2 regions of the Luteibacter aegosomatissinici genome follow, and region 2 is predicted to be linked to the other one. Evidence: predicted binding sites of a transcription regulator. Region 2 holds the regulator's gene; the other holds the start of a gene.
What was found. Region 2 encodes FliA, which starts transcription of late flagellar genes. Its sites were predicted from a motif close to TAAAGTTTNNCNNNCNNNGGCCGATAA; they were not measured.

Region 1: L2Y97_RS09390 (GGDEF domain-containing protein) is a predicted target of FliA. The motif match lies at 1,573-1,599, and genes of this name have one in related genera.

What each region holds. Positions count from the first base shown of each region.
Region 1 covers NZ_CP095742.1:2,094,784-2,098,967, reverse strand. The annotation lists gene L2Y97_RS09405 (hypothetical protein) at 1-122, opposite strand, end outside; gene L2Y97_RS09400 (sigma-70 family RNA polymerase sigma factor) at 254-814, shown strand; gene L2Y97_RS09395 (anti-sigma factor) at 811-1,524, shown strand; gene L2Y97_RS09390 (GGDEF domain-containing protein) at 1,637-3,133, shown strand; gene L2Y97_RS09385 (vWA domain-containing protein) at 3,190-4,184, shown strand, end outside.
Region 2 covers NZ_CP095742.1:3,719,478-3,723,661, forward strand. The annotation lists gene L2Y97_RS16705 (chemotaxis protein CheA) at 1-1,153, opposite strand, end outside; gene L2Y97_RS16710 (protein phosphatase CheZ) at 1,161-1,802, opposite strand; gene cheY (chemotaxis response regulator CheY) at 1,812-2,213, opposite strand; gene L2Y97_RS16720 (RNA polymerase sigma factor FliA) at 2,244-2,975, opposite strand; gene L2Y97_RS16725 (MinD/ParA family protein) at 2,972-3,847, opposite strand; gene flhF (flagellar biosynthesis GTPase FlhF) at 3,917-4,184, opposite strand, start outside.

The sequences.
Region 1 (4,184 bases), 1.6 Mb from region 2:
ACCTCGCGATAGAGGACCGGGCCGCCATCGCGGGGGCTGGCATCGCCGGCGTAGCGATCGGCAGCGTGTGCTGGCAATGCGCAGGTGGCGAGCACGGCGAGGGTCAGGCGTTTCGTCGTCATAGGGGAATCCCAGGCAGGCGGAGCGCCGTGATTGGCATACGTGGCGGAGGGTGACCCGGACGCGGTCGCGTTTTCGTGACGGCCGTTCGTGTTATAGATCCCGTGCACAAACGCCATGGGAATCCTAACGCATGCCAGGCACCACGCCCGCCGAGCGGGATGCGCTGAACGACCTGCTACGGCGCACGGGCGCCCGGGACCAGAAAGCCTTCGAGGCCTTGTACAACGCCACCTCGCCGCGCCTCTATGGTGTGTGCATGCGCCTGGTGGGCGACCGCGCCGAGGCCGACGAAGTCTTGCAGGAGGCCTACGTTACCGTGTGGCGCCGGGCAGGCTCGTTCGATCCCTCCCTGTCCAGCGCCTTCACCTGGCTGGTGACCGTCGTCCGCAACAAGGCCATCGATCGCCTGCGTCAGCGACCTGGCGCCGTGGCGGTCACCGATGTGGCATGGGAGGCCATCGTCGATCCCGAGCCGGGCCCGGCGGCACGCGCCGAGGCTGGCGACGCGTACGGCCGCCTGCGCACCTGCCTGGATCAGCTGGACGCCCCCCAGCGCCGCTCCATCCGTGAAGCCTTTTTTGGCGGCGCCACGTATAACGAACTGGCAGACCGCGCCAAGGTGCCGCTGGGCACCATGAAAAGCTGGATTCGCCGCGGCCTGATGCAGTTGCGTGCGTGCCTGGGCTCATGAATACGACCTTCGATAACGACAAGGACAACCTCCGCTACGCGGAATACGTGCTCGGCCTTCTCGATGCCGATGCACGTGCCGCGGTGGCCCGGGAGATCGCCGACCAGCCCGAGGCAGAGGCTGCCGTGGCCGTGTGGCAGGCGTGGCTTGCGCCGCTGGCCATCGAAGTAGCGGCCGTCGACCCGCCGCAGCACGCGTGGGAGGGCATCTGCCGCCGCCTTGGCCTGGCCGAGCCGCCACGCCCGAGCCTGTGGGACAGCCTGGCGTTGTGGCGATGGATCGGCGTCGGGGCATCGGCGCTGGCCGCATGCCTGCTCGTGCTGACTTTCAACCGCACGCCGCAGGTACCACCCGCTGCGCATAGCCCCGCCGTGCTCATGGTGTCCACGCTCGCAGGTAACGATGGCGTGGCCGCGTGGACCGCGACCATGGACGTCGATCGTCGCGAACTGCTGGTGGTGCCCGCGAGCCCCAAGCCCACCGCCGCCGGGCACGATACAGAGCTGTGGCTGATCCCCGCCGGGGGCACACCCATCTCGGTGGGCACGTTCCCCGCACAGGACGCCAAGCGCTTCACGCTGCCCAAAGCCGTCCTGGACCGCCTGGGCCCCACGGCGGCGCTCGCTGTATCGGTGGAACCCACCGGCGGCTCACCCACGGGCCAGCCCACCGGCCCGGTGATCGCCAAGGGCAGCATCCGGGCGGCGTGAGCCTTCACATTTGTCGAGAAACGCGCCCTAAGATATTGAGCGCTGGGCTCAACTTTGCCGCGAGCCCGCCGATATGACCATAGCGTTGCAGGCAGGGGGCATTGAGCACGCCATGAAACTCGTCATTGCCGCGATGGTCATCCTCGCGGTCCACGCTAGCGCGCTGGCGGTCACGCCGGCCGGCGGCATGGCGATCTCGTACGGCTTTTTCTTCGCCGCCTCGATCGCGGCCATGTCCAGCACGGTGCTGGCCTGGCACCGCTCGGGCACACCGCGGGACAGCCGTTGGTGGCTGCTGCTGGGCAGCCTCATGCTCTGGACCGTGGGCATGTCCCTGTCGGCCCGGCAGAACTACGTGCTGGATAATTCCAACCCGGCACCGGGCGACAGCATGTTCTTCTACATCCTGTACGTCCTGCCGGTGCTCGTTGCGGTGTCGTCGGCGCCGGTGGCCGCGCGCAAACGCTGGGCACTGGCGATCGACCTGGTGCTGGCCGCCCTCCTTGGCGTGCTGTTCTACGTGCGCACGTTCTCCATCGTCTCGCTCGAAGGCGCCATGGGCCCCCAGCAGGCCATCGATGTCGCGCACATGCTCGATTTCGAGAACGTATGCCTGGCCGTCGCGGCGTTGCTGCGCTTCCTCGCCACCGATCGCGCCGATGACCACTATTTCTTCCGCGCGGTCATGGCGTTCTTCGTCTGCTACGCAGCGTCCGGGTATTTCTACAACCACTACGTCGCCCTCGGCGGCCACCCCGATTTCGGTGATTCGCCGTGGGACGCCTTGCTGGATGTACCGTTCCTCGCGCTGTGCATCGCCACGTTGTCGCGCAAGCCGCAACGCCACTGGCACCCGCCGGTGTACCTCATTCGCTTTGTCCAAAGTGCCAGCCCCACTTTCCTCGCCATGAGCGTGCTCGGGTTCGGCCTCATGGTGATCCCGGGCTACCCCTCGCTGGGCATCGCCGGGGCCATCGCGGCGGTGATCGGCATTGGCCTGCGCGGCACGCTGGCCCAGGTGGACCTGGTGGAAGAAGAATTCCGCCTGTCGCGCAGCCGTGACGAACTGGAGGGCCTCGTCTTCGTCGATAGCCTGACCGGGCTGGCCAACCGCCGCGCGCTGGATGAACGCCTGCTCCGCGAGTGGCACCGCCCCGGCCAACGCGAGCCCATTGCGCTGTTGATGATCGATGTCGATTTCTTCAAGGAGTACAACGACCGCTACGGCCATTTGGCCGGCGATGACTGCTTGCGTGCACTGGCTTCGACCCTGGTATCGCGTGGGTTGCGCGTAGGCGATTTCGTGGCCCGTTTCGGCGGCGAGGAGTTCGCCGTGGTCGCGCCGGGTACGCGATTGATGGAAGCCATGGCACTGGCCGAGGACCTGCGTGCCCAGGTGCAAGCCCAGGATATCGTCCATCCACGCAGCCCGTTCGGCGTGCTGACCATCACCATCGGCGTCGCGGCAATCCAGGCCAGTACCGCTGGCGGCCCGCTGGAGCTGCTCAACGCGGCCGACCGGGCCCTGTACCGCGCCAAGCACAACGGCCGTAACCGCGTGGGTGGGCCCAGCGAGGCTCGCCTGGAAAATTCAGTGCGCGCCGGTTAACCCCGTTTGCCCTGTTGCTCCGTTTCATCTGCATGCCCCCAAGGAGGCCATGCACGATGAACACGCTACGCATCACCCTTTCCCTGCTCTTCACCGGCCTGGTGGTTGCCGCCGGCGCCGCCGGTGCCGAGCCGCCGCAGGCGCGCCACCCGACGCCGGCGCCGCCCGTGCCCGAAGCGGATACGAACTGCGCCACCCTCACCGATGCCGGCTATGGCTATGGTGCACCCATGCCACCCAGGGTTCGCCCGCAGGTGCGTCGTGACGCGCGTGCCGCCGGGGCGCCCGCCGTGGCCCAGGAAGCACTGGGTTACGCAGGGCCGGTGGCGCTGGCCGCACCACCGCCACCGCCTGCTCCGCCCGCGCCAGGCACACCGGCGATGAACCAGCCCACGGCAAAGGTCATGGCCAGCGCACCGGTGATGGGCTACATGGGCGCCGTGGCCATGCAGGATGTGGACACCAGCCGTTACGCACACCGCGACACCAACCCGGTGCACCAGGCCGCGGCCGACCCGGTATCCACTTTCAGCATCGATGTGGATACCGGTTCCTACACCAACGTGCGCCATCTGCTGAACCAGGGCCAGCTGCCGCCGGCCGACGCGGTGCGTAGCGAAGAGTTCATCAACTACTTCAACTACGGCTACACCGCACCAAAGGATCGCTCGCGCCCGTTCACCGTGACCACCGAGTTCGCGCCTTCACCGTGGAACCCGAACCGGCAGTTGCTGCTCGTCGGCATCCAGGGCTACACCGTGCCAGCCAGTGAGATACCAGCCGCGAACCTCGTGTTCCTCGTCGATGTTTCCGGCTCGATGAACGAGCCCGACAAGCTGCCGCTGCTCAAGGCCTCGCTGAAGCAGATCGTGCCGAAGCTGCGCGCCCAGGACCGCATCTCGCTGGTGACCTACGCCGGAAGCACCTGTGTCGCCCTGCCCGCCACGGCGGGCGACCAGCACGCGAAGATCAACGCGGCAATCGATTCGCTCGGCGCAGGCGGCTCGACCAACGGCGCTGCAGGCATCGATCTCGCGTACGCACAGGCCGC
Region 2 (4,184 bases):
ACAGCTTGCCGACCGGCTGCATGCGCATGCGCAGCACGGCGTTCTGCAGGTCTTCGGCCACGCGCTCGAGTTCACCGATGGCGCGCTCCATCGGATCGTTGGTGCCACGCGGCGCTAGGTTCGTCAGGCGGTTGCGAACCAGGACGAGTTCGCCGGCCGCATCGACCAGGCTGTCGAGGCGGTGTGTGTCGACGCGGACCGTGGTGTCGGCGGCGGCAGTGGGTTGACGTTTTTCGGTGGCGGGCGCGGGTTTCGGTTTGGTCGCTGTAACGGCTGGTGCTTCGACCGGCGACGTCGCGGCAATCGGAGTGGCTGCGGGCGACGTGTGAGCAGGGGCGTCGTTGATCGCGGGCGAGCCCGCTCCTAGAGGGGTTTCGCCATTCGCGGACGGTGCGGCTGCCGATGGGTCAGCGGTGCCGCTGGGGGCGCCGGTGCCGTAGAGCTGGTCGAGCAACGCTTCGAACTCGTCGTCGCTGATAGTGTTGCTTTCGGGCGCGGGGGCGGCCGCTTCTGCAACCGGCTCGGCGGGCGCCACGGCATCGGCACCGGGGGCGCCCGTGCCGTACAGCGAATCGAGCAGCGATTCGAATTCGTCGTCGGAGATGGTGCCGGACTCAACCGGTGCAGGTGCACGTTCGGTGCGCGCTGCGTCGAGCATCGCCTCGAACTCATCTTCGATGGGGTCGTACGCCTTGGCTGGTGCCGATACCGCAGCGGCCTTTGGCGCGCTGACAGGTACGGCGAGCGCGACCGGCGCCGCCGATGCCGCGCGGCCGGGTACGACCAGGCGATCGAGCAGCGAACGCGGCGCAGGCTCGGCCGGCACCCCGGCATCGGCCGCACGCATCATGTCGTTCAGCAGATCGAGCGACTCGAGCAAGGCATCCATCAAGGCAGCATTGAGCACGAGCGCGCCATTACGCGCCTCGTTCAGCAGATCCTCCGCACGGTGGCACAGTTCCACCATGGCGTTCAGGCCAAGGAAGCCCGCACCGCCCTTCACGGTATGGAACGCACGGAACACCGCGTTCAGGAGCTCGCTATCCTCCGGCGAGGCCTCGAGATCCACGAGCTGTTCGCCCAGGGTCTCAAGTAGTTCGCGGGCCTCGATCAGGAAGACGTTGAGCAGCTCGTTGTCCAGCTCCACGCTCATGGCGGGCTCAGAAACCGAATTCGCTGAGCAGGCGATCCACTTCGTCCTGGCTGACCTTGTCGGCGGCGGGCGCATTGGCACCTGCCAGCGAACCGGTCAGGCGCACCAGCTCCACCAGCGAGTTTTCGACCTTGGCCATGAAGGCCTCGACCTGGGCAACGCGCTGGCCGGAAAGATCCTGCCAGGACTGCGCTTCCACCATTTCGCCGAAGCCGATATCGCAGTTCTGGGCAAAATCACCCACGCGCACCGCCAGCGACGTGGCATTGGCGGTGAATGCGGGATCGGCCTGGTCGAGCACGAGAAGCTCGTCGGCCTGCCTGGCGAGCGCCTGTGCCTGCGGGCGAAGTTTCTCACTGAAGTCGAGCGTGCGATGCGCCGCCTGCGAGCTCATCTCGAGCACATCGCGCAGGTGTTTGCGCGCATCGCTCATGGTGCCAGGCACGCCATCGCTGGAAATATCCGAAGCAAGGCGGCGGGCGGATTCGTGCAGGTCGCGTGCGAGGTGGCCCAGGGCCAGGAACAAATGCTGTTCGCGGCTGCGCAGCAGGCGATCGAGCGCTTGCTCGAAGGCCGCGCTGTCGTCGGCATCGAGTAGCTCGCGCAGTTCGGGTGCCACGTCCTGGCCAGCGGAAATCATCGTATTCATGTTAGTCCCTTAGCCCGCGGCCGCGGCGAGGCGTTCAAAGATCTTGTCGAGCTTTTCCTTGAGCGTGACAGCCGTGAACGGCTTCACGACGTAACCATTCACGCCGCTCTGCGCGGCGGCAATGATCTGGTCGCGGTTGTTCTCGGCGGTCACCATCAGCACCGGCAGCGATTTCAGGTTGGCGTCCGCGCGGATGGCCCGGAGCAGGTCGATGCCGGTCATGTTCGGCATGTTCCAGTCGGTGACCACCAGATCGATCGGCTGCGAGCGCAGCAGTGCCAGCGCCGCGTTACCGTCCTCCGCTTCCTGGATGAGCGTGTTGGTGAAACCCAGCTCTACCAGCAAGTTACGGACGATTCGCCGCATGGTGGAGAAATCGTCCACCACGAGGATTTTCATGTTCTTGTCCAAAGCGCTCTCCGCCTTACAGCCGCGTATTTCTTAGTGTTTGTCTTTCCAACCCGACATGCGAGCCCGGAGACGGATCAGGGCCTGGCCATGGATCTGGCACACGCGCGATTCGCTAACTCCCAGCACCGCACCGATTTCCTTCAGGTTGAGTTCTTCATCGTAGTACAGCGACATCACCAGCTTTTCGCGCTCGGGCAGCCCGTCGATCGATTCGGCGAGCGCGCTGCGCATGCCGTCCTGCTCGAACAAGCCATCCGGGCCCGAAGCGTCCGGGTCGGCAACGTCGATGGCGGAACCTTCGTCGCCCTCGGGCGCCGTCAGGCTCAGCAACCGCGCGCTCGCCGCGTCTGCCAGGATCTGGTTGTATTCCATGGCGTCGATGCCGAGGCGCTTCATCACCTCAAGATCGTCGGCATCGCCACCGGTTTCGTTCTCAATCTGCCTCGTTACTTCCGCCACCTCGCGCAATTTCCTGTGGACAGAGCGCGGGGTCCAGTCCGTCTTGCGCAGTTCATCCAGCATGGCGCCACGTATGCGGATACCCGCATAGGTTTCGAAGCTGGCCGCGCGCGTCGGCGAATAATTCCTTGCCGCCTCAAGCAAACCGATCATGCCAGCCTGCATCAGGTCGTTTGCATCGACGCTGGGCGGCAGGCGGCCCATCAGGTGATAGGCGATCCGGCGCACCAGCGGCGCATGCGTTTTTACCAGTTGATCGGCCGGAACCTTAGTGATTTCAAGGTATTCGCTCGCGACACTCACAACGGCAGCCCTCCCCCCACGTGCTCACGCCCGGCAAAAAAGCCGATGCGACCCTGACCACGGGGTTCGGGTTCACCCCATGTATCGACCGACCTGGCCAAATTCTTGAATCCCACCGCCGAACGGCTGCTCGGCCAGGCTTCGACCACTGCCGACTGGCGGCGGATCGCCTGGCGCAGGTACTCGTCGTGCGGCACCATGCCCATGAAATCGAGCGACACATCCAGGAAGCGGTTGGTCACCCGGGAAAGCTTTTCGAACAGCTGGCGCCCTTCCTGCGCATGGCGGACCATGTTGGCCACGATGCGGAAACGGTTCACCGCGAACTCGCGCGACAGCACCTTGATCAGTGCATAGGCGTCGGTCAGCGAAGCCGGTTCGTCGCAGACCACGACCACGACCTCGTCCGAGGCGGCGGCGAACATCGACACGCTGTCGGAAATGCCGGCCGCGGTATCCACGATCAGGTATTCCGGCGCCAGCGGGTATTCGTCGAAGGCGCGAATGACCGCGGCATGCTCGATGTTGGGCAACTGGGCCATGCGGCGCGTGCCCGACGTGGCCGGGATCACCTTCAGGCCATGCGGCGCTTCGAGCACCAGATCCTCGATGGCGCAGGCGCCTTCCAGCATATGACCCAGGTGGCGGGTGGGCTGCAGGCCCAGCAGCACATCGATGTTGGCCATGCCGAGGTCGGCATCCAGCAGGAGGACGTCGCGGCCCCCCATGGCCAGGGCCATGCCGAGGTTCACGGCCACCGTGGTCTTGCCCACGCCGCCCTTGCCGCCCGCGATCGCGATGCTGCGCGTGGGCCGGCGGTCGGCGAGCCAGTTGAGTCCGGCGGCCTGGGAGTTGTCGACGTGTGTGGTCATGAAGGAATTCACTGCCGTGAAAGAAGTTGCGGTTGCGGTTGCCGTAGTCACGTTCGTTACGTTCTGCGATCAGGCCAGGGCCGGGGCGGACGCGAAGCCGAAACGATCGGCAAGTATGGCGTCATCCGGTTCGTCGTTGCGCTGTTTGAGCATCTGGGCTGCCAGGCAGACCAGCTTGCGCGCGTCGGCGGAGGCAATGTCCTCAGGCACGCGCTGGCCATCCGTGGTGTAGTCCAACGGCATGCCATGCCGGATAAGGGCTGACAGTGCGCCGCCCAGCAGCGGCGCCTCGTCGAGTTTGGTCAGGATGGCGCTCTGCGGATTGAGCGGCGCATAG